Regions from separate parts of the Alteromonas sp. K632G genome, predicted to be linked through region 1. Evidence: predicted binding sites of a transcription regulator. Region 1 holds the regulator's gene; each other region holds the start of a gene.

What was found. Region 1 encodes FNR, which switches genes on or off when oxygen is low (the NO sensors DNR and NnrR bind a similar motif). Its sites were predicted from a motif close to TTGATCTAGATCAA; they were not measured.
Region 2: J5X92_RS02690 (cytochrome ubiquinol oxidase subunit I) is a predicted target of FNR. The motif match lies at 3,243-3,256, and genes of this name have one in related genera.
Region 3: atpD (F0F1 ATP synthase subunit beta) is a predicted target of FNR. The motif match lies at 5,042-5,055, and genes of this name have one in related genera.

What each region holds. Positions count from the first base shown of each region.
Region 1 covers NZ_JAGGDM010000007.1:51,124-59,254, reverse strand. Annotated here, with positions in the region: gene J5X92_RS08535 (FixH family protein) at 1-55, shown strand, start outside; gene J5X92_RS08530 (heavy metal translocating P-type ATPase) at 55-2,457, shown strand; gene ccoS (cbb3-type cytochrome oxidase assembly protein CcoS) at 2,459-2,674, shown strand; gene J5X92_RS08520 (sulfite exporter TauE/SafE family protein) at 2,661-3,320, shown strand; gene fnr (fumarate/nitrate reduction transcriptional regulator Fnr) at 3,371-4,111, shown strand; gene uspE (universal stress protein UspE) at 4,209-5,132, shown strand; gene ttcA (tRNA 2-thiocytidine(32) synthetase TtcA) at 5,313-6,254, shown strand; gene J5X92_RS08500 (patatin-like phospholipase family protein) at 6,255-7,262, shown strand; gene J5X92_RS08495 (DUF2987 domain-containing protein) at 7,254-7,889, opposite strand; gene J5X92_RS08490 (glucosaminidase domain-containing protein) at 7,886-8,131, opposite strand, start outside.
Region 2 covers NZ_JAGGDM010000002.1:5,732-13,862, forward strand. Annotated here, with positions in the region: gene J5X92_RS02675 (ATP-binding cassette domain-containing protein) at 1-72, opposite strand, end outside; gene cydX (cytochrome bd-I oxidase subunit CydX) at 201-314, opposite strand; gene cydB (cytochrome d ubiquinol oxidase subunit II) at 325-1,461, opposite strand; gene J5X92_RS02690 (cytochrome ubiquinol oxidase subunit I) at 1,458-3,038, opposite strand; gene J5X92_RS02695 (DUF3365 domain-containing protein) at 3,488-4,126, opposite strand; gene J5X92_RS02700 (sigma-54-dependent Fis family transcriptional regulator) at 4,303-5,568, shown strand; gene J5X92_RS02705 (hypothetical protein) at 5,655-6,077, shown strand; gene J5X92_RS02710 (TonB-dependent receptor) at 6,155-8,131, shown strand, end outside.
Region 3 covers NZ_JAGGDM010000003.1:91,686-99,816, forward strand. Annotated here, with positions in the region: gene J5X92_RS04580 (NADH:flavin oxidoreductase) at 371-1,474, shown strand; gene J5X92_RS04585 (MFS transporter) at 1,692-2,885, shown strand; gene J5X92_RS04590 (hypothetical protein) at 3,032-3,316, opposite strand; gene J5X92_RS04595 (hypothetical protein) at 3,434-3,736, opposite strand; gene J5X92_RS04600 (hypothetical protein) at 4,024-4,233, opposite strand; gene J5X92_RS04605 (YceK/YidQ family lipoprotein) at 4,369-4,695, opposite strand; gene atpD (F0F1 ATP synthase subunit beta) at 5,154-6,563, shown strand; gene J5X92_RS04615 (F0F1 ATP synthase subunit epsilon) at 6,553-6,942, shown strand; gene J5X92_RS04620 (AtpZ/AtpI family protein) at 6,947-7,333, shown strand; gene J5X92_RS04625 (ATP synthase subunit I) at 7,355-7,681, shown strand; gene J5X92_RS04630 (F0F1 ATP synthase subunit A) at 7,671-8,131, shown strand, end outside.

The DNA.
Region 1 (8,131 bases):
AGTACAAAATACGTTGCAACTTCCCTACTCTGGCGCCATCAAGTTTAATCCGTAATGAGCGAAAACCTTTGTTACCATTGCGCGTTACCTAACGATGCAACACACAAATATGAAGCAGTAATATTAGGCGAAACCAGGCAGCTCTGCTGCCCTGGTTGCCAAGCTGTTGCTCAAGCCATCGTTGATAATGGCTTGGAAGATTATTATCAGTTTCGTACTGAGCCTGCCCAAAAGTCAGACGATGGTATATTAGAAAGCCTTTCTGCGCTTAACGTTTATGACGACCCAGCCCTTCAAGAAGAGTTTGTTTTTGACGAAGGCCAGCACAAGCAAATACAGCTAACCCTTGAAGGCATAACGTGTGCAGCGTGCGGTTGGCTGATTGAAAAGCAGCTTTCAAAAGTATCAGGTATTGCGCAAGTCGCCGTAAACGTTCAAGAGCGTCGCGCACTAATAACCTGGGAACCCGATGTTATTAAACTTAGCCAGATACTCACCACACTAAAACGCATAGGGTATGTTGGCTCACCGTTTCACCCAGATGAACATGAAGCGAGTTATAAACGCGAGCAAAAATCGTTTATTAAAAAGTTAGGCTTGGCAGGCATCATGACCATGCAGGTGATGATGCTAATGGCTGGGCTTTACTTCGATTGGTTTGGTGCCATTGAACAAGAAACCCGTCAATACTTTTATTGGGTTGCACTCACCCTTACCACCCCCGTAGTACTTTATTCAGGAAGCGCGTTCTATTTAGGTGCTTTGAAGGCAATAAGCGCAAAAACCGTGAATATGGATGTGCCTGTCACCCTCGCGGTATTTGGCACCTACTTTGCGGGTTTACGTTCCACTTTGCTTGAGCAAGGTGAAGTGTATTTTGAATCCATATGCATGTTTATCTTTCTACTGCTGTTGAGCCGATTCCTTGAACATAGAAGCAGGCACCGTGCGGCGCAAATTTCAGCCAATATGATGCAATATATTCCGGTTTCAGCGGCTAAAATTGAAGGTGATGGCAGTATCGTTCAGATCCTTGCAAAGCAATTAGCGCCCAATGATGTAGTACTAGTGAAGCCCGGTGAGACCATCCCTGTCGATGGTATTGTGCTAGACGGTACCGCTGCGGTTGATGAGTCTATGTTAACGGGAGAATTTAACCCCGTCAGTAAATCGGCCAGCCATGTAGTTTACGGCGGTACAGTAAACCAAGATGGCACACTAACGGTTAAAGTGACCCAAAGCTTAAAGCATGCCTTGGTCAATCAAATCGTGCGTTTACAAGCTAGCGCCATGGCAAGCAAGCCAAAAGCTGCGCAGATTGCCGATAACTTTTCCCGTTACTTTGTGTTCTCGGTATTGCTGATATCGGCTTTAACGTACAGTTATTGGTCGTTTGTGGGCAGTGAAGATGCTTTTTGGATCACCATCTCTGTATTAGTGGCAACCTGCCCTTGTGCGCTAGGCTTAGCCACACCTTCAGCGTTAACCTGCGCTATGGCGAAGCTGAATCGTCAGGGCATTTTGTTAAAGCGTGCTGACGCCTTAGAGCAACTTAACGATATTGATACCATTGCCCTTGATAAAACCGGCACACTGACCGAAGGTAAGTTCTCATTGCAACAGCGCTGGTTTGCTAAAGGGGTAGATCCAGTGCAGGTAATGGCGCTAACTACATTGTTAGAGTCTCGTTCTGAGCACCCTATTGCCCGTGCCTTCGACAACGATAATGTTAAGTCAAAACATAGAACCCTGCCTAATACCATGAACGGATTTACCGTTACACCAGGTGGCGGCATTAGTGGTGAGATAGACAACGTCGTTTTTACTATGGGTTCAGCCGTATTTTGTAATTTATCAACCACCTCAAAGGTAGATATACCGGCAAATGTGTTTTTGTGTGCCGACGGTGTATTAATGGCCGCGTTCTGCGTAAATGATAGCTTGCGGCAAGATGCCTTAGCGACACTCACCGCACTGAATGAACATCAATTAGTGGTGCTAAGTGGCGACACACAGAAAAACGTTGATGCACTTACTGCTAGTTTACCAATCAACTTAGCAAAGGGTGGCTTATCACCGGAGCAAAAATATTCACAGGTGCATACTTTGCAAAAGCAAGGTCGCAAAGTCATGATGATGGGCGACGGTATAAACGATGCCCCTGTTCTTGCTAGCGCAGATGTGGCGGTTGCGGTAGGAAACGCCACAGATGTGGCCAAAACAGCCGCCGATGTTATTTTGCTAGGAGACAGCTTGCTATCGGTGCCAACCTTATTTTCTGTGGCGAAACAGGCAAAACGTAAAATTCAGCAAAATATTGCATGGTCAGTAGGTTACAATATTATCATTCTACCCTTTGCAGTGTCGGGGTTACTCTCTCCCTGGATGGCCGTGGTTGGCATGTCACTGAGTAGTATTATTGTGGTCACCAATTCAACGAGGTTATTAAGTAAATAATATGAGTATCATTTACGTCTTAATTCCCATCGCTATTATTATTGTTGCGCTGGCACTGGTTATCTTTTTCTGGGCGGTAAAAACCAATCAGTTTGAAGATCTTGATAGACAGGGCTACAGCATTTTGTTTGATGATGATTTATCAGGTGATGAAAAGAAGCTAGCCGAGCAGCGAAAGCAGTTACAACAACGCAAAGAAACAGATGACAGAGATTAATATATTCTCTGCTTTTTTCATTGGAATTGCTGGCGGCGTGCATTGTGTGGGTATGTGCGGTGGTATTGTTGCCGCACTACGCACAGTAACGCCAAGTAATGAACCGGCATTACCCTACACCCTTGCCTATAATTTTGGCCGTATCCTCAGCTACACATTAGCCGGCGCTATTACAGGCGCTGTCGGCCAAATGGCCACCGAGTTTGTGCCTATTGCTAAACCCGTTTTATCTTTGATTAGTGGCGTTATGCTGCTGCTATTAGCGTGTTATTTGGGAAAGTGGTGGCAAGGCTTGAATTATATTGAAGCTATGGGACGCGGCTTATTTAAAGCTATTCAGCCAATATCTAAACGATTTCTTCCATTCAAAAGCCCGGTTTATGCACTACCCTATGGTTTTATATGGGGCTGGCTACCCTGCGGGTTGGTCTATTCCACGTTAACGTGGTCATTAGCATCGGGGTCGGCCGTTGACGGCGCTGCCATCATGTTATTTTTTGGGTTAGGTACTCTGCCCACTTTGTTAGCTGCAAGCGCAGGTAGCCAGTACCTAATAGCTGGTTTTAGGCACCCCGTGGTAAGACAATGCTTTTCCGTAATAGTGGCTATTTACGCTCTCTTTTTAATTTATGCAGCAATTTCATAAACAAAAGAGTAAGATTAATATTAAGTCGACCCTATTTATAGTTTGAACCTATGAGCAAAGGAAGCCAATTCTCAATTCATTGTCAAAATTGCAGTTTCAGCCACTTGTGTTTGCCCGTTGCGCTAAACAAGACTGAGATTGAATCTTTAGATGATATTATTGAGCGAAAGAAACCCCTTCACAAGAGTGATTTGCTGGTAAAGTCGGGAGATAAATTCAACTCTCTTTACGCAGTACGCACGGGCTCTTTTAAGTCTTTCGTCACCAATTCAGATGGTGAAGAGCAGATTACAGGTTTTCACTTCCCTGGCGATATTATCGGCTTCGATGCCTTACGGGAAAATAAGCACCAAAGTTATGCTCAGGCATTAGAAACCGCCATGGTGTGCGAATTACCGTATGAAACGCTTGATGAAATGTCGGTTCAATTTCCTAAGTTAAGACATCAAATAATGAGTTTTATGAGTGCGGAAATTAAACAAGATCATGATCTCATGATGTTGCTTAATAAACGCTCAGCGGAAGAACGTCTATTGTATTTCCTCTCTCAGCTTTCTCAACGTTTCGAAGAACGTGGATTTTCAAATAAAGAATTTCACCTAACCATGACTCGAAATGAAATTGGGAACTATCTTGGTCTAACTATTGAGACCATTAGCCGCCTGTTAAGCCGTTTTCAAAAAGAAAATATTATCCAAGTGGACGGTAAACTCATCACTATTTTAGATTTTGATGAGATGTCACAACGTTTAACGTCTGTGGTTGCACCTAATATCGCCTGTAATAGCTAATCTTCAAAGCTTTTGATCTAAAACAAGTTACGTAATAGCAAATAGGTATTACACTTAAATTGTAGCAACCAAAATTCTGACTATGTTTGGAGGGGTTATGATTAAGTATGAGCGTATTTTAGCGGTTATTGAAGCCGATAGAGAAACCCAACCTGCGCTTAGCCGTGCATATGAACTTGCCAAAAAGACAGGTGCCTCTGTCACCGCCATGCTGGTGGTTTACGACTTATCTTACGATATGACAACCATGCTTAGCCCTGATGATCGTGAAGCCATGCGTGATGCGGTCACTAAAGAACATGCTGGATGGTTGAAAAAAACTTTAGACGACTTAGGTTTTTCTAAAACAGATATAGTTGTGGAATGGAACAACCGTGCCTTTGAAGCTGTGGTGCATTATGTCATCGACAACAGTATAGATTTAGTGGTAAAAGCAACTAAGCGCCATGACGATTTAGCTTCTGTTATTTTTACTCCTACAGACTGGCATCTACTTAGAAAATGTCCCTCCCCCGTATTATTGGTTAAAGATCATGAATGGCCTGAAAATGGTGAAATTATTGCCGCGGTAAATGTAGGCAGTGAAGACGACGAGCATGCCTTACTTAACGACAAAATCACGGTGATTGCTAACGATTATGCCGCGCTGCTCAGCGGTAACGTAAATTTGGTAAACAGCTACCCAGCTACGCCGCTAAATATTGCTATTGAAGTTCCTGAGTTTGACCCAGACACTTACAACAACGCGGTAAAGCATCATCACGAACTTGAGATGAACACACACAGCGAGAAGTATGCTATCGATAGTAAGCGCTGTTATGTGAAGGAAGGCCTTCCTGAAAAAGTCATTCCAAAGATAGCCCAAGATATAGACGCTGAACTTGTTATCATAGGTACGGTTGGCAGAATAGGTATTTCTGCGGCTCTCATAGGTAACACCGCAGAACATGTTATTGATGAACTTGTGTGTGATGTACTGGCAATAAAACCAGACGGCTTTATTTCGCCCCTTTCACGGTAATTCAGACAGGTTCATAAACAGCCTGTCGGCACTGTTTGCTATCTTTGCGCTATAGCTTTAAACGCTATTGTTTTTTGTTAGAAGAGAGGGCCAACAAGATTTAAAAAATCTGAACCTCGCACATTCAATTTTACTTGATTACTGTATAATGGTTTTTTTCGCAGTAACAAAGCTATTGATATGAACAGTGCAGGCACAAACCGTGCGGACGCTCCGTTAACCGCGTCTCAAAACAAACAAAAATACAGCTTTAATAAGCTACAAAAGCGACTTCGTCGAAATGTAGGCAAAGCGATTGCTGATTTCGGCATGATTGAAAACAACGATAAAGTCATGGTGTGCTTATCTGGCGGCAAAGACAGTTACGCTATGCTTGATATTCTTATGTTTTTAAAGCGCATTGCGCCAATTCATTTTGACATTATTGCGGTTAACCTTGATCAAAAGCAGCCAGGATTTCCAGAGCACGTACTTCCTGAATACCTTGAAAGTGTAGGTGTAGAGTACAAAATTGTAGAAGAAGACACCTACTCTATTGTTATGGACAAAGTGCCTGAAGGTAAAACCACGTGCTCACTTTGTTCTCGATTACGTCGCGGTATTTTATACAGCACGGCCAAAAAGCTAGGCGCCACTAAAATTGCCCTTGGCCATCATCGTGACGACATGCTAGAAACGTTCTTTTTAAACATGTTCCATGGCGGTAAGCTTAAATCAATGCCACCAAAGCTGGTTAGCGATAATGGTGAGCACATTGTCATAAGGCCCCTTGCTTATTGTACTGAAAAAGACATTCAGCGTTATTCTGATGCCGTAGAATTTCCTATTATTCCTTGCAACTTGTGCGGGTCTCAAGAAAATTTGCAGCGTCAGAACGTAAAGGCCATGCTACAAGATTGGGATCGCCGTTTCCCTGGGCGTATTGAGTCAATGTTTAGTGCGCTTCAAAATGTAGCGCCGTCACATTTGGTCGACAAGAATTTGCACGACTTTAAAGGCATCTCTACACAGAACGGGCCGGTTGAAGATGGTGATATTGGTTTCGATCCGCCCAGCTTCGAGTCACCCAGTGAGCCTACTGACGACACGGTTCACGTTATCAATTTGATGGAATCAAACTAAATGAAAATTGGTCTAGCATTAGGTGCGGGTGCCGCAAGAGGTTGGACCCACATTGGTATTATTCAAGCATTAGAAAAGCTGGGTATTAAAATTGACGTGGTGGCAGGTTGCTCTATTGGTGCCTATGTTGGTGCCGCTTACGCTAGTGGTAAGTTAGAAGGCCTAAAAGAGTGGTCTTGTTCTTTGTCAGATTGGCAGGTACTTGCTTTGATGGGCGTTGGTTTACGTAGGGGCGGTATTGCTAGCGGGCAAAAAGTGTTTGATAAACTTGCCAGCGAATTTTGTGCCCCAACCTACGAAGCAATGGAAAAACCGTTCGCCTCTGTGGCTACCGATTTGCACACAGGTCGTGAGGTAGTGTTTAGTTCCGGCGAGATTGGCAATACCATTCAAGCTTCGTGTGCTATTCCTGCCCTATTTGCCCCAGTCGCCCATGGCGATCGTTGGTTAGTAGATGGCGCGGTGGTTAATCCAGTGCCTGTTAACCTGTGTCGCCAACTTGGTGCAGACTTTGTTATTGCCGTAAACCTTAATGCTGATTTCAGGCCGCTTAGGCTTGAAAAATTACGACTCGATCACGAAGAAAACCAAAGAAAAACCGAAGACTTTTTCACTAAAAGCCAAAACGTGCTTAAGCAGTGGTTCTCACCTGATAGTAAAGAAAAAGCAGAAACGGAAAGTGAAACCGATAGTAAACATAGCGAGCAAAACGAAGGCGTTGCTAGCGACGCTATTGAGGCCATAGAAGAAACAATTTCGCCGCCACCAAATAAAGTCCCTAAAGGTAACCCTCCAGGGATTTTAAGTGTAATGAGTAGTTCGTTAGAAATACTTCAAGCAAGGGTGACACGTTCTCGTTTAGCGGGCGATCCGCCGGATATTCTGATAGAGCCCCAACTAACCGACGTGGGTATTATGGAATTTCACCGCGCACAAGAGCTATGTGAAAAGGGTGAAGAAACCATCACCCGTATTGCTGAGCAAATTAAGTATCAGCTATTAGCTTGATGCCATAGCGGTAACACGAAGTGGGGCTTTCGGTAGTGTGAGCCCTTTATTTTCGTTAATTTCACTTTGTTCTAAGTGAAGTATGCCGTTATTAATATGCAGGCCTTCTGGGGTAATATAATCCAGATTTTTATCATCAAATTGCAACATCAACCCTTTCACCGTTGGCATTAAGAACGATAAAAAGCTGCCCATTTCATTGAAGAACGCTTCATATTGGCCATAGATAAAATTCAGCTCTTCTTTTGTATAACTGGCGGTTAAGTATTCACTTTTTGTTTCTAGCTGCACAGACATATCACATACATTAGCCGCTTCAGTTAAATCGATACTAATATAGGCATTTGCCAATTTTAGCGCTTTCTCCGTCGGTACAGTGAATCTATACTCATCACTAACCTCTAATGGCATAGTTTGTTTGTCAGTGACTATCTCAGCGTTATTAATTTCACATAACCGCCCTTCACCAACACGCAGAAAACCAAAAGCGAATTGCAAAGCTTGAGTGTCTTCATTATCCAGTTTTTTTACGTGACTATAAAAACGGCTGTATTCCACATTCACCATTTCAGCGGCAACACTTGAGGTGAGTAATGCGCCTATAAGCGCGCATGCTATACGTTTCATTCGGTTAAGAACTCCTGGTTAAACCGGATCATGGTTTGTAATTCGTCTACATAGGCCGCGCCGCGCTCAGAGTAATTCATTAATCCCTCTGCCAAGGCTACGCCAGTAATGGGGATTTGATTTGCTCTTAACCGCTCTCTGATTTCTCGCAAATCGGTATAGGCATCGTGTCTATTCAGGTTACGCATATAAGTATAAGTCGCCCGAGATAGGCTTGGGAACTTCGCGACTTCGTGCGTTGC
Region 2 (8,131 bases), on a different contig from region 1:
CACGCCAAGCTTGTGCGTATTATCGAGTTGATTAAACTTAGCTTGAAATGTCTGCCTGTCTAACTTTATCATTGACTTTATCGCACTGCCTATCTTTTAAAATAGCGGGTTAAAATAACTGATTAAGTAAAGACAACGAGCCTTGAAAACACAAGGTCGTTGCCTTTTACGTTTTATATTACGCTATGAATATTAATCAGTTATTCGGCGTCTTCTGGACGGTCCATGTCTTCGGTAGACTCAAGCCACATGGCATTTAAAATACCGAATGAACATGCTAGCAGTACGCCGAGGATCCAAGTGAAATACCACATATGCTACTCCTTAATAAATAGTGTGAGATTGATCTAAGTCGCTATTTTTGACTCGGCCACGCATTACATAATAGCCATAGGCGGTATAGCACAAGATGATAGGCACAAAGATACAAGCCACAATGAACATGATATTTAGAGTTAAATGACTAGAGGTGGCATCCCATACCGTAAGACTAGCTTCTGGCATAGTGATACTGGGCATTAAGAACGGGAACATTGAGAAGCCCGCAGTTAAAATAACGCCAGTAATCAGTAGTGCACTTGAAACAAATGCCATCCCTGCATTCCCTTTGCGAGAAAACATGGCACATGCAAGCCCTGCTACCACACCTAATACAGGTGCAAGCATCATCCATGGATATCGTGAGTAGTTCGTCATCCATGCACCCGCTTCAATAGCGACTTCTTTTTTCATTGGATTTGAGGTGGCTAAGGTATCTACGGTAGAGGTAATGACAAAACCATCTAACCCAAAGGCTACCCACGCACCGGCAATCAAAAACAAGGCTACTGCCACTAGGCTTAATATAAACGACGTTACACGTGCTCTAGATTCAATGAAACCATCCGTTTTCATTTGTAACCAGGTAGCGCCGTGATTCAGTAAGATAGCCACTGACAATAATCCAGATACAAGCGCAAATGGAGTAAGCAAACCAAAGAAAGAGCCGGTGTACGTTGATTTAAGTGTGTTGTCGAATTCAAACGGCACACCTAATAACAAGTTACCAAAGGCCACGCCAAAAATAAGCGCAGGAATGAAACCACCAGCAAACAATGCCCAATCCCATGCTTTTCGCCACTGAGCATTTGGCAGTTTACTGCGATAATCAAATCCAATTGGACGCATCCAAAGCGCAATTAGCGTTAGCGCTAGGGCTAAGTAAAACCCTGAGAAAGCAGTAGCATAAATCATCGGCCAGGCTGCAAAAATGGCACCACCTGCCGTAATAAACCACACTTGATTTCCATCCCAATGCGGCCCAATGGTATTAATCATTACGCGACGTTCTTTGTCTGTTTTACCAATAATGGTCAGCAGTGAACCTACACCTAAATCGAACCCATCTGTTACTGCGAAACCAATCAATAGCACACCAATAAGGCACCACCAGGCTACGCGAAGAAATTCATAATCAATCATGCGTTTGCTCCTTTTGCATCAAAGTCGATTAGGTCGTCATCTTCATCACTATGATTATCTTCAGGCGGTACTGGCCCTTTTTTGGCGAACTTCTTCATCAAGTAAAAAGCAACAATGAACATTACAGTGTAAAACGCTGAGTAGGCGACTAACGTAGTAACAATGTCAGAAATAGACAAATTAGACGTTGATGCATGCACTGGCAGAATCTCTGCAATGGACCAAGGCTGGCGACCAAACTCAGCCACAAACCAACCGGCTTCACACGCAACCCAAGGCAGCGGCAAGCTATACAATGATGCTTTCAACAACCAGCGAGGCTGCGTAATTTTATGTTGAGTGCTGTAATAGAAGGCAGCCAAGAATACGGCTAGCATAATAAAGCCTGATACCACCATTAATCGGAAACTCCAAAATAAGGGGGCGACTTTAGGAATACTGTAATCTACTGCTTTTTTTAAGGCCGCTTCAGAAGGCTGTGTGACATCATCCGTAAATGGCTCTAATAACATGGCATAGCCCATATTATCTTTATGTGCGTCAAACAGGGCTTGTTCGTCTGCAGAAGCCGTTCCATCTCGAACACTATCGAGCAAACCGTACGCTTTAATACCATCAAGAATACGTAAGCGGTTTTCTGCTTTAATATCTTTTAAGCCTTTCACTTCCTCGGTAAGTGAACGAGTAGCAATAATGCCCATCGCCCAAGGAATTTGAAGTGCGTATTCGGTTTCCTCTTTTTCATCATTAGGAATACCAAATACGGTAAAAGGCGCAGGTGCTGGGTGGGTCTCATATTCCGCTTCAACCGCAGCCAATTTCACTTTTTGCACTTCACCTAATTCGTAACCACTTTCGTCACCAAGCACAATCACTGACAAGGTAGCCGCTAGGCCGAAGCTAGCCGCAATAGCGAAAGAACGACGGGCAAATGCGATATGCTTGTGGTTAAGTAGGTAATAACTAGAAATAGCCAATACAAACATGGCACCTGTTACGTAGCCCGCTGAGACGGTATGCACAAACTTTACTTGCGCGACAGGATTGAAGATAACCTCGGCAAAACTTGTCATTTCCATGCGCATGGCTTCAAAGTTAAATTCTGCGCCTACAGGGTATTGCATCCAACCATTGGCAATGAGTATCCATAGAGCTGAGAAGTTAGAACCAATAGCCACCAACCAAGTGGTCATTAAGTGTCTTCCCTTCGACATTTTATCCCAGCCGAAGAAGAACAATCCAACGAAAGTCGATTCTAGGAAGAACGCCATCAGACCTTCAATAGCCAGCGGTGCCCCAAAAATATCCCCTACATAGTGAGAATAGTAGGACCAATTCATACCGAACTGAAACTCCATAGTGAGGCCGGTAGCCACACCAATGGCGAAGTTAATACCAAACAACTTGCCCCAAAACTGAGTCATTTGTTTGTAAATTTCTTTGCCTGTCATCACATAAACGGATTCCATAATGGCAAGCATGAAACTCAACCCTAAGGTTAAGGGCACAAATATAAAGTGGAACATCGCAGTTAGCGCAAATTGCCACCGCGATAGCTCGACTAACGTATCGCTCATGGGTTTTCTCCCTAGTTAAAAAACAGTACGGCAAGCCGCTAAAATTCTTTTAAATCAATAACCTTAAAAATAAGGCCGCACCGTAAGACTTGTACTTCTGACGGAGGTTTAGCAAGCTTTGCGCCAGCTATGGCACGATTGCCCATCACCACCTGTATTCCCTACCATGCGGCGCAATTATTCCACTAAGTCGAACCAGCCGCGTTGATCCATCTCAAACAAGATGAGAGGAAATTGCGCCAAAAATGACAATTCCCGCCATTTTTGACAAATAAAAATTAAATGAAGTAATAGGTCAAAAAATCTGAAAGTGGAGGGTTTGCAAAAAGCACTGGAAAGGAATTAGGTGAATAGAAATAAGTAAAGAGAGTAAGAAGAAATAAGCGAGAGGCGATAGAGATGCAACTGAGCCAGTAAAGGCCCGTTGCATCTTCTAAATAAAGAAATGGCTATTCGGGTGAATAGGTAAGCGTGAAAGCCCCTCTTAAACTGCCCGGCGCTAAACCCGTGGCGGTATCTTCAGGGTATTTCTCTTTAATAATATCTAACACTGCTGGGGCCACGTTATTGCCATGACAGGCTGTACATACTTGCCCCGTAACAATCGCTGACATATAGCGCAATTCACCTGTTTCTTCATTCCACTGTGATGCCTCTAGCGGCATAGGCAATTGCTTAGATAAGGCATCTGCAAACTCGTGCAATTGGGTTTCTTCCCATGCATCTGGTTGGTTGTCTTGGTTACGCACTTGCAGCGCGGTGCGCCCTACCGTCCAACCATCCTTCTTGAGCGCTTCTGCAATAGGCCCAGCAGCCACATAGCACTCTTCTACCCCTGCTTCCAAACCACCTTTTGAAATAGCTTGCTGAAGCCTCGACTTTAACGCGCCCCCTAGTGCTTTGGCATTGCTACGTGCTTGATTTAGCTTATCTTCGGGGCCTGCCAGGGTGGTTTCAGTTGCGTGTTGTGTAGCTATGCTGTCTTGCGGCTGCGGCATTTCAGCCGCTAGCGCGGTTGATAGTACGATTAATAGTGAAGCAGATAAAAAGAACCCACTTATCACAACAGCCGTTAATCTCGTTTTCATATTCTTTTCCTCAATGGGGAGCATTACCTACCAAGATACGTACAAGGCTCGTGCCAATGTGATACCTTAAACCTAGATTAATTACCTTATGGGTGTAGGTTGTATCTATACCGCATGCGCACCCACCCCGTATCGCTAGGTGAAGCTGTTACATGAATATCTCGATTGTTCAGGCAATGATAGATGCCATCGATAAACCCGCTATTTTCATTAATCATCAGTATGTAATAGAGGCGGTTAACCAGCCTTATCGCAATACCTACCCTGTGGATATTATTCCGGGTAAAAGTCAGTGTTTTAAGGTGTCACACGGTAATACTAAGCCTTGTGATCAATGCGGTGAAAGCTGCCCTATTCAGCAATGCAAAGACACCGGCCGGACTGCAAGTGTGGTTCACATTCACACCACAAAAAGCGGTCAAAGCTATTGTGATATTCTCATGCGGCCGGTTCACGACGCTAATGGCGACCTGCTTGGTTACTTAGAAATATTAGATAAACTCGCGTTTGCATCAAATTACCCTACCAAGGGTAAAATGATAGGTGAGTCTGCCGCCTTTAAAGCCATGCTGAATAAAATTAATCGGGCCGCAAAATCCGATATAGCCGTGTTGCTTCAAGGCGAAACGGGCACAGGTAAAGAGCTGGTTTCTCATGCCCTGCACACCAGTAGCCACCGCGCTGAAAAACCTTTTGTGGTAATAGAGTGTACGGGGTTAGCTGATACGCTTTTTGAATCGGAGTTATTCGGCTACGAGAAAGGCGCTTTTACTGGCGCGCAATCAAACAAAAAAGGATTAGTTGATGCCGCCCAAGGCGGAACGCTATTTTTTGATGAAATTGGCGATGTGCCTCTTACCATGCAGGTGAAGTTACTACGGTTGTTTGAAACTCAAACCTACCGCCCAGTTGGAAGCGTGCAAGTAAAAAAAGCCGATTTCCGTTTAGTATGCGCTAGCCATAAAGACTTAAAATCCTTAGTGGAAAAAGGTGAATTCAGACAAGATCTTTACTACCGTATTGCAGGTTTCCCCATACACCTTCCGCCACTTCGTGAGCGTCAAAGCGACATTGAATTGCTGTGCAGCCACATGTTGCACGAACTGCCTTCGAAAAAGCGTTTACACAAATCCACTATTGAAATGCTAACCAACTATACCTACCCAGGTAACATTCGAGAGCTTAAAAATATTGTGGAACAAGCGTACTTGTTGGCAGATGAAAATGTAATTTACCCAACCGATTTGCCCGAGCTAGTTAGCGAACCCACTGTCCACACAAATGAAAGAGTCCTCACTCTGGAAGCTGCTGAAGCTAAGTACCTTGAAAAGGTAGTGGCAAAGCACGAAGGCAGTATAGACACTCTTGCCAATGCACTAGGTGTCAGCCAGCGGACGTTATATCGTAAGCTTCAATCGCTAGGGTTAAAGGTTAAGGGTTAAATAGCTCGCAGTAAAAACCCTTTCAACATCCTATTTTTAACGTATTATTAGATAAGTTCCGGTAGAAATAGAATACTGCTTTGCCATTGAAGTCATTATTTACACTGCTAGTATGCCTAACCCTGCTTTTGCAAAATGCGATGGCATTGGGGCTTGCGGCTGTTTCAATGGAAAAGGCCCAGCAATTTACTACCCAGTTTAACGACAGCAACAACGATATAGAACTTATCTGTACCGGTAATACCATGCGCTGGATATCATTAAGCGCGACTGAACATGCCGGTGAGTTTGTTTATGTTAGTGTCGATATTAGCAAAATACCGGTAGAACATATCGACTGTACCAATAGCCTACTTTCTGATTTACCCAACGCGGTAAAGTCACCTGAGTTTTCACTTCCCTTAATAACCTTTGTTAGTTATAACAACCTTGCTACTGCCATTGCACAGCGGCCCTATACCGCATACGCCTACGCGGCTCCGCTGTCACGCGCTCCACCCCTTTCATAGTTTTCCCATAACACTTTATTTATAACGCGCTTTTATCAGCGTTATCGCTGACGTTGTTTAATTAAAATGGACTAATTATGAAAAAAACAGCCATTGCACTAGCAGTATGTACTGCTGGCTTTTCCCCTTTTTTGTATGCTCAAGACACCGCTTCAACAGAAGTGATTACCGTTATTGGCGAGCCGCTCACCCTCACTAATAATGCGCCGGTTTCGGCCTCTACTAATACCGAAGCTGACTATGGCGATCAACTCGCTGCCCTTCCTGGCGTAACTATTTCACGAAACGGCCCCGTAACCGGGTTAATTCAATACCGTGGCCTTTATGGTGATAGAGTCGGCGTGACTATTGATGGTGTAGATATTGCGGTCGCAGGCCCTAACGCTATGGATTCCCCGCTTTCACATGTGTTACCTGAACCCGGCCTTCAGGCCGTGCTGTATCGCGGAATAGTACCGGTAAGTGCAGGGGTTGAAACCTTAGGCGGTAAACTAGACATTCGTGCCGACGCTCAGCACTTGTTTGCACAAGCTAATGGCCTGCAGTTTAATGCCAGCGCCGGTGCGTTTTCTCCCGGCGATGCACAGCAGTACCAAGCCAATGCATTTTATGGCACAGACAATGGCTTTTTTAGCGGCGCATTTACCCACCAGCAACGTGACGAGCGCGAGGCTGCCTCTAACGATGCAGGCTCAAACATAACTATCCCTAATTCTCAGTACCAAAGAAACGGCGGTAAACTTCGTGCAGGCTATAGTTGGGGCAAGCATAGCCTAGATGTCAGCTACCAAACACTGAACACTAACAATAGCGGTACTGCGGCTCTTGCCATGGATATTACGTCTATAGATGCGGCGTGGTATCGCTTAGGTTATCAATACCAAGCCGATGATGAGCGTATGTTAAAAGTCAGCGTGTTTGGAAATAGCAACCAACACGCCATGGACAATTTTTCTCAACGCGCGGTTTCGATGGCCAGCACGGCAAGACAAAACGATGCCGATTCCGTTGCACAAGGAATAGAGGCAAGCTACATCACCCCAGCCCTTAATGGTGAACTTGAAGTAGGCTTTAGTCATTTACACAGTCGAAATAGCTCTGTTATCACCAACCCGAATAACAGCGCATTTTATATCAATAACTTTAGCGATATTACCCGCGATACTTACAGTGGTTTTACCGAATGGCATAGAAAAACCGACACCGCTGATTACCTGCTGGGCCTTCGTTATACCCAAATTGATATGGACGCTGATGCAATAGACTCTAACATGGTAATGATGAACGATGCGGTGGCCACACTAGCGTCTAACTTCAACACCGCCGAACGTAGTGAAACCTACAATATGCTAGATGCGGCAGCGACTATTCAAATACCCGTAAGCGAAACGGTGACAGTCTTTACGGGTATCTCCCAAAAGAACCGCGCGCCTAATTATTATGAACGTTACACCTGGTTACCATTAGGCATTACAGGCGGCATGGCAGACGGGTTCAATTACATTGGTAACCTTGAACTCGATAACGAAACTGCGCGTCAAATTGAGTTTGGTGTTACTTACAGCAAAAATGACTGGACCGTTTCACCACGACTTTATTATCAAGACATAGAAGACTATATTACTGGCACCCCGAGCAGCAATGCAGCTGCGGTTATGTTCTCGACCATGATGGGGTCTGATACACCGTTTCAATGGACGAATACCGACGCAGTTATTAAAGGCCTAGACGTTACGATTAACGGTAAGCTATCTGACAACCTGCTTCTAACGTCTACAGCAAGTTTGAGCCATGGTAATAGAGACGATATAGACGACGGGTTATTTCGCATTGCCCCTGAGCAATTAACTACCCGTATTGAGTGGCAAAGCGAGCTTATGCAATCGCCGCTTATGTTGTCAGTTACGTCTCATTTAGTGGGTGCACAGAATCATACCTCTGCCCTACAAAATGAAAGCAGTACATCAGGTTACGGACTTATACATTTGGGCGCACGCTGGCAACTTACTCAAGCCTTTAGCGTGTCGGTACAGCTTCAAAATGCGCTTGATAAG
Region 3 (8,131 bases), on a different contig from region 1:
CATAACGAAACAAAATGGCAATAGGGGTGATTTATTTTTACGGCTGGATTAAAACTGCATGCGGGCAACCACTGGTATGACCATTCAAATTGATAAATTGACTCTTCGTCATCTGCTAATACTATATTCAGTCTCGTAGACCGGTGAAACCTAAGCAGCGTACGCTTATCATAGAGCTCGTTTAAATAAGCACGTATTAATGAGCCTGTATCGATGAGCCAGTATCGATAAGCTCGAATAAAAAGATACGAAAACGATAAAGCGGCCTACTAACGTTTCCCAAATGAATTTTGTTGCGTTGAATGTTCGTTTAAAAGCCTAACGCGTTTTTAAGCACATTTTGCGCACTATATATGGAATATAACTACCCATGACCACTAAAACTCAAGCCTTATTTACCCCTTTCGAACATAAAGGGCTTTCGGTAGACAACAGAATTGTAATGGCACCGATGACGCGTGAATTTTCTCCTGAAGGTATTCCTACCACAGAGGTTGCTGATTACTATCGCCGCCGCGCTGAAGGTGGAACAGGATTAATTATCACAGAAGGCACTACGGTAAACGATCCGGTAGCTAATATGAGCCATCGCATTCCTGTTTTTCACGGTGACAAGGCACTTGCCGGTTGGGAAGAAACGGTAAAGGCCGTGCACAGTGTTGGTGGTAAAATTATGCCTCAGCTTTGGCACGTAGGAATGGCTCGTGTTGCTGAAAAAGCCCCTTTCCCGGAACTGCCTAGTGCAGGGCCTTCAGGCTTATTTAAGCCTGGTAAGCAAGGCGCAGAGCCAATGACTCAACAACATATTGAGTCTGTAATCGGTGCTTTCGCAACCGCTGCGGCAGATGCTAAACGCATTGGTTTTGATGGTATTGAAATTCACGGGGCACACGGCTATTTGATTGACCAGTTTTTCTGGAGCGGCACTAACGAGCGCACCGATGATTGGGGTGGCAGCATGGCGAACCGTGGTCGCTTTGCGGTAGAAATTATTAAAGCGATCCGCGCCGCTACGTCGCCTGACTTCCCCATTGTGCTGCGTTATTCACAATGGAAACAACAAGATTACACAGCGCGCCTCGCGGAAACACCGCAATTACTTGAAGAATTTTTAGCCCCGCTTAGTGATGCAGGTGTAGACATATTCCATTGTTCACAGCGCCGTTACTGGGAAAATGAATTCGAAGGTAGCGATTTAAACCTAGCAGGATGGACGAAAAAGCTTACTGGCAAGCCAACAATTACCGTAGGCTCAGTAGGTCTTAACGATGATTTCTTTGGTGCCTTCACCGGGAAAGGTTCGAACACGCGTGCTATCGATGATTTGATTGAACGTTTAGAAAAAGGCGAGTTTGATTTGGTAGCCGTAGGCCGCGCCCTACTCCAAGATGCCAATTGGGCAAATAAAATCAAAAACAACCAGCTTGATGAATTAGAGGAATTCTCAGGGAAAGCCCTCGCGTCGCTTACATAAGCAGTTATACAAGCTCGTGCATAGGCAGTTCCATAGGCATTTATATTAATGCTTGTGGAACCTTTGCACGTTCACTCAATAAATTCGCTAATGATCTGGCTAACTTGCTTACTAAAATGTTTGCAAACGCACATGGGATTATTTGAGTGGCAACATCCAGAATGGCTGACAACACTACGCTCATCATTGACCGTACAACCAAGCAGTAATCTTCACTATGACACAACCCATGCCGTCTAATAAGTTAGCTAAAAATACACTGCTATTAGCCGCAGCTGCCATTGGATTTGCGCAAACCGTTCTGTTCGCAATTTTAGCACCGCTAGGTAGAGAAATTGGCCTAATAGAAGTGCAAATTGGCGCCATTATTTCTTGCTCGTCTCTCACATTATTTTTAATCAGCCCTTTGTGGGGGCGTGCTAGCGATCGCTGGGGTAGACGAATAGTACTCTTAATAGGATTGTTTGGTTATTCTGCGGGTACTTTGGTTTTCGCGGGTGTATTCCAAGCTGCACTATTAGGCCTGCTAGCTCCTTTAGCAGCGCTTGTCTTACTTATCATTACGCGAGTGGGCAATGCCACGGTAATGGCTGCTGTATCGCCTTCAGCAAGTGCCTACATGGCAGATATCACTACGGTAGAAGAGCGAGTAAAGGGGATGGGCGCGCTAGGCGCTGCAACCAATATTGGCTCAATTTTGGGGCCTGCCATTGGTGGGTTGTTGGCCAGTATAAGTTTACTTACGCCGCTTTATTTTTCTGTGGGTGTAACCGTTGCCGTCGCGGTATTAGCCATGTACTCTTTGCCCGTATTGCCTAAGCCTACACATACTTCAGCACCCAAGAAGCTTAAATACACTGATCCTAGAATATTCCCATTAATAGTAGCAGGCGTATTGTTGTTTATGGGCTTTGCCATCGTTCAGCAAACTATAGCCTTTCGGTTTCAAGACACCTTCGGACTAAACAGCACCGATACCGCCAAAATTGTAGGCTTCAGTTTAATGATTTCTGCCGCATCTGCGTTGTTGGTTCAAATGCTGGTTATTCCTCGATTAAAGCTTCGCCCTTTCACCTTATTACGGCTCTCAATGCCCATCATGATGATAGCGTTTGCTATCTTAGCTTCTGGTGAAACTAAACTTCAATTTATGTCAGCCATGTGCGTATTGGGTTTGGGGTTAGGCATAGCGGGGCCAGGGTTTATGGCTGGGGTATCGGTAGCGGTATCATCAGATGAACAAGGTGCGGTAGCAGGCATCGCTGGCGCCTGCCCGCCTTTGGGGTTCGCAGTAGGCCCGCTTTTAGGCTCATATCTTTATGCTATAGATGCCTCACTGCCCTACTGGTTTTCGTTCAGCTGTTATTTATTGGTGTTTTTCTTTACGCTAAAATTTAAAACACGCCATTAAAAAATAGTGAATGCCATTAAGTGGGCTCGCTGCTTGCTGCTATTTGTGAATTATCATGGTGAATTATATTGGTGACTTTCTACTTAAATCGTTTTACTAACGTCTATGTAAGGCTCTCAATAAACTGCAGCGTTGCTAAACAGGCGCTATTTTCTGACCACAATCTCTTCGGCTTCTGTTACCGTTTTTGCGTCGGCCCGTTCAATAACTTTAAGTAATGTAGTTTGAATAGTTTCATCGGTTCTTGCATCAGTCTTGCTGGCAAACTTCTGCTTTTGTGGAGCAACGCCTTCTTCGGCAATAAATCCCATCACTACTTCGTTTGCGCAATCAGGCGTTTCGCCATAATACGTTAAAGTAATTTGTGGGTAGCCTTGAAATCCTTTCTTTACCCTTTTAGCAATGCGTTTTGTCGATTTATCTAAATTCATAATAGCTCTGGTAGGTCATTGTTCTAATGTTCAAAGCATTACATGTAACCTGTTCAATGTCGCAGGTTATTTACTTATAAATACCTAATTCACGGTAACTGGCATAACTGTTGGCTATTAAAAGTGGGTTATTATGAACAAGAAAGCTGATACAACGACGGCAAGACCCACCAATGCACACCATGCATTACTGTGCTGATTACTACTACGGCCACCAAAATTTCGGCCTTCACTTTCCCGTCCGTTCTCACTTTCTGAGCGCCGTAGATTATTTTGTTTTGGGTATCCGCCAAACGTGACCGCTTTGCAAATAGGCCAACCTACCCAATAGCAAACTGTCCAAAAAAACAATTCAATAATTAGGTAACCAGCTGCCCTGAAGAGACCTTTGGCTACTTCCCCTACAATAACTTCTTCCATCATCATTCCCACGTGTATGTGACGCAGTTTGAGCCGCTTATAGATGCTTCTAGGTGAATTGAAAGCGACACGCCCGGTGCAATTAGCTTAAAAGCAGAATAGACAATAACTGCTTTGCTGACAAAGAGTGAGGTGTAACGAGATATGTTGCGTGCCTTTCTAGGTGTAGTCTTTCTAGGCGTAGTCTTTCTAGGCGTAATCTAGAAGCTCAGAAATGGGCGTATAAGTTGGTGCTACTAAATTGCGCTAAACGAAAGCTTTAGCGGGCATGCTTCGTTAATCCAAGGTTATGTTTTTGACGTTTTCACATCGTTTTTTAGTACCAGTACGATTAGCAATATAATTGCTAACGGCGGCACGAGTGCAGAAAAGAACGCTACGACTGCGGTAAGATTAGGCGATCGGGTTTTTCGCTTCCCTAAGTAATAGCCAAGCGCAGCCATGAGTAAAGCAAATACAACAATAACTTGCCCAAACAATGTCGCATTAATATTCATAACAAGCGTTCCATTTTATCATCTTGGTAAAATCAACCTTAGCGGAGGCGATGGACGTCTTACCATCGCCTTTACGTAAAGTTGAATATTTTTACACGAGGAGCTAAACGATAAAGAAGCGAGTGAAAGTGTAGTTTAGTTAACGTTAATGCTGCCTTTATCTATCTGTTGTACTGCGGTGTATGGAATAACAATAGTGTCAGCCACAATAGAAAACGCTGCATCAATAACAAAGAAAGGGACATTCCCAAACGTAGAACCGATATTTTCACGTCGGCTTGGTTCACCGTTTAACAAACATATATTGTATGAAAAACCACTATATACACGAGGTATTTCTTCGCAGTAACTTTTCTTACCTTGATGTTCAATTTGAACATGGTTGTTGTCAGGAGAAATAGTTTTCACAGTGGCACAAGAGCAACACGCTAAAGATAAGAGGGCGAGAGGCAAAACTTTCATATACTACTAATTCCATTTATTAAGTGAGCATTATCAAACTAATGCTGATTTCATCAAGAGTTTCATTGAACAACGGTTTCATCCATCAACGGTTCCATCCATCAACGGTTCCATTGTTCACCGATACCATTAATCACCGATCTCAGTAGCGAACGGTAATGAGGAGTATCATTACCCGCCCCCAATACTCGACTAAAATACCCGCCTAAGATACCCGGCTAAAATGCCCGACGAAGGCATGAGCCATACTTATCTTCTCATGTTACCACCGCCTGAAGTTCATACTCAAATTCAATGTAGATTTATATTTGAATGGGTGTGAATTTAAATCAAACATTCAAAATGTTTGATAAAGGTCAAATTGTTCAATAAATAAACGGCGTATTCTGTTGGTGTGATAGCATCTTTTATTGAGCGAGCACCAAGTGACACATTCAACCAAAGAACAAATAGATGCGATGCATAATGGCGTTATTGTGGCGGTAAGAGGGAGTATTGTTGATATCCGTTTTACTAATCAACTGCCAGACATCCACACCATCATTTACGCTAATGACGGTAAAATAACGTTAGAAGTGGTTTCTCAACTCTCGGCAGAAGAGGTACGCACTATTGCGCTAACGCCTACCCAGGGTTTAGCTCGCGGTATGCTAGTGAAAAGTTCGCAAGGCCCGTTGAAAGTGCCCGTTGGTCCTTCAATACTCACCAGAATGTTCAATGTGTTTGGCGAAGCAATTGATGGCAAGCCCTTTATTAATAACACAGAGCGGCGCAGCGTTCATCAATCCCCTCCTCCCCTTGTTAGTATTTCCAGCCAGCTACAGATATTTGAAACCGGCATAAAAATCGTTGATGTGTTATGCCCACTTGAGCGAGGTGGAAAAGCGGGCTTGTTTGGTGGCGCTGGCGTGGGCAAAACCGTGTTACTTACCGAAATGATCCACAACATGGTAAGCCACCAACAAGGCGTAAGTATATTTTGCGGTATAGGCGAACGCTGCAGAGAAGGTGAAGAACTTTATCGCGAGATGAAACAGGCTGGTGTGTTAGACAACATGGTTATGCTATTCGGGCAAATGAATGAACCTCCTGGAAGTCGCTTTAGAATAGGTCATAGTGCGCTAACCATGGCTGAGTACTTTCGTGATGACGAAAAGAAAGATGTGCTATTACTCATCGACAACATATTTCGCTTCATTCAAGCAGGATCTGAAGTGTCTGGCCTAATGGGACAAATGCCATCACGAATGGGTTATCAGCCCACCCTCGGCACTGAATTATCAAGTTTAGAAGAACGTATCGCCAATACACAAAACGGTGCCATTACGTCTATTCAAGCAGTTTATGTGCCTGCTGATGACTTTACCGATCCAGCAGCGGTGCATACTTTTTCTCACCTATCAGCAACCTTAGTGTTATCACGCAAACGCGCTAGTGAAGGCTTTTATCCAGCCGTAGATCCGTTGCAGTCTAGTTCAAAACTGGCCACCCCTAATGTGGTTGGCGACAGACATTACCAAGTAGCACAACAGGTTCGCCATATTCTTGCCCAGTACAACGAATTAAAAGACATCATTGCCATGTTGGGGTTAGAACAGTTATCTAAAAAAGACCGAAATGTTGTGGCAAGAGCCCGTCGATTAGAGCGCTTTTTTACTCAACCATTTTTCACTACCGAGCAATTTACTGGCATGCAAGGAAAGTTCGTGACTATCGAGCAAGCATTGGAAGGTTGCGAGCGCATTTTAAGTGGCGAGTTTGACGAGTATCCAGAAAGCGCGTTGTACATGATTGGTGATATTAATGACGCGATTAGCGGTCAGAAAGCACCTAAAACAGCATCAGATGAGGCACATCATGCAGGTTAATATTCTTTTACCCAATCAAATATTTGCCCAGCTATCAGGCATCAGCAATCTTATTGTTGAAACCCCTTCAGGAAGTTTTGGCATTCTGCCTCACCGTTTAGATTGTATCACCCCCTTGGTACCTGGAATTTTAACTTATCAATGTAATAACCAAGCGCCTCAATTTGTTGCTATTGATCAAGGGGTGTTAGTGAAAACGGGAAAGCAAGTCTCTATTTCCGTTAGAAGAGCAATAAGTGGGCAATCCCTTGAAACTTTGCAGCAGGCGGTTACCGAAGAATTTATTAATCTGGATGAAGAGCAACAAGCCCTGCGGGCTGTGTTAGCTAAGTTGGAAACCGGGTTTCTTAAACAATTTTCGTCACTGTCTAAGCAGTAACTTAATGGATAAACCAACTGTTAAGGCTAAAAACACTACACCGCGGCGCTCACACAGCATGTCTCATCATGTAAATAAGAAGGTGGCATTGAAGTTACATGCTAAGCGCCATAAACATCCAGGTGTATGGTTTGGGTTAGGTTTAATGGGGGTTGTGGGTTGGTCTGTTGCACTTCCCACGCTGTTGGGTATTGCCTTAGGCATTTGGCTTGACGCCAGAATTAGTGATTCTCGCGTTTATACGCTTATATTTTTGCTGGCAGGGTTAACGTTAGGCTGCTTTATTGCGTGGAATTGGGTAAGCAAAGAGTATGCAGCGATGCATAACCCTATCGTCACCAAGAAGGCAAACACTGAATCCAAAACAAAAACAAGTAAAGAAAGCGAATAAAAAATAAGGAGCCACCTAGCAATGATACCCATCGAAAATTTAAGTTTAACCTCACTTATTTTGCCTTTTGTTATAGGCACAATGCTAGGTTGCTGTTTTTTCTATGCCCTGTGGTTTACCGTAAAAAAAGGCATTAATGCCACGCACCCAGCGCTATGGTTTTTAAGTAGCTTATTGCTTCGTATGGGGACGGCAATCACTGTTTTTTACTGGGTGGGTGATAATGATATTTGGCGTCTATCAGCCTGCCTGGCAGGTTTTGTGATAGGTAGAATATTAATGACTAAAATCATTAATAACGCTAACCCTAACGGCGCAGAGAAAGGAGCCCTGCATCATGCACCTTAGCCCTGATGAAATTATTTATTGGCAGTATGGTGTTATCAAAATCAGCGCTACGCTTGTTTTTACTTGGGTCATTATGGCGCTACTGATAATTGGTGCCTATTTAATCACTCGTAACCTCAATAAAAAAAGTCATCGTTCACGCTGGCAAAACGCCTTAGAGATAATAGTCATCACCATTAATGACCAAATTTCAGATGCAGGCTTAGATAAACCGCGACGCTACATGGGGTTTCTAGGCACATTGTTTTTGTTCATTGCGATGGCAAATCTACTGACTATTTTCCCTGGATTTGAGCCGCCTAGTAGCTCCTTATCCACCACCCTTGCGCTGGCTTTTTGTGTATTTGTATCTGTGCCTTTTTACGGAATAAAAAACAAAGGGGTGAAACAATATCTACTTTCTTACACGGAACCCACGTATTTCATGTTGCCCTTCAATATTGTAGGCGA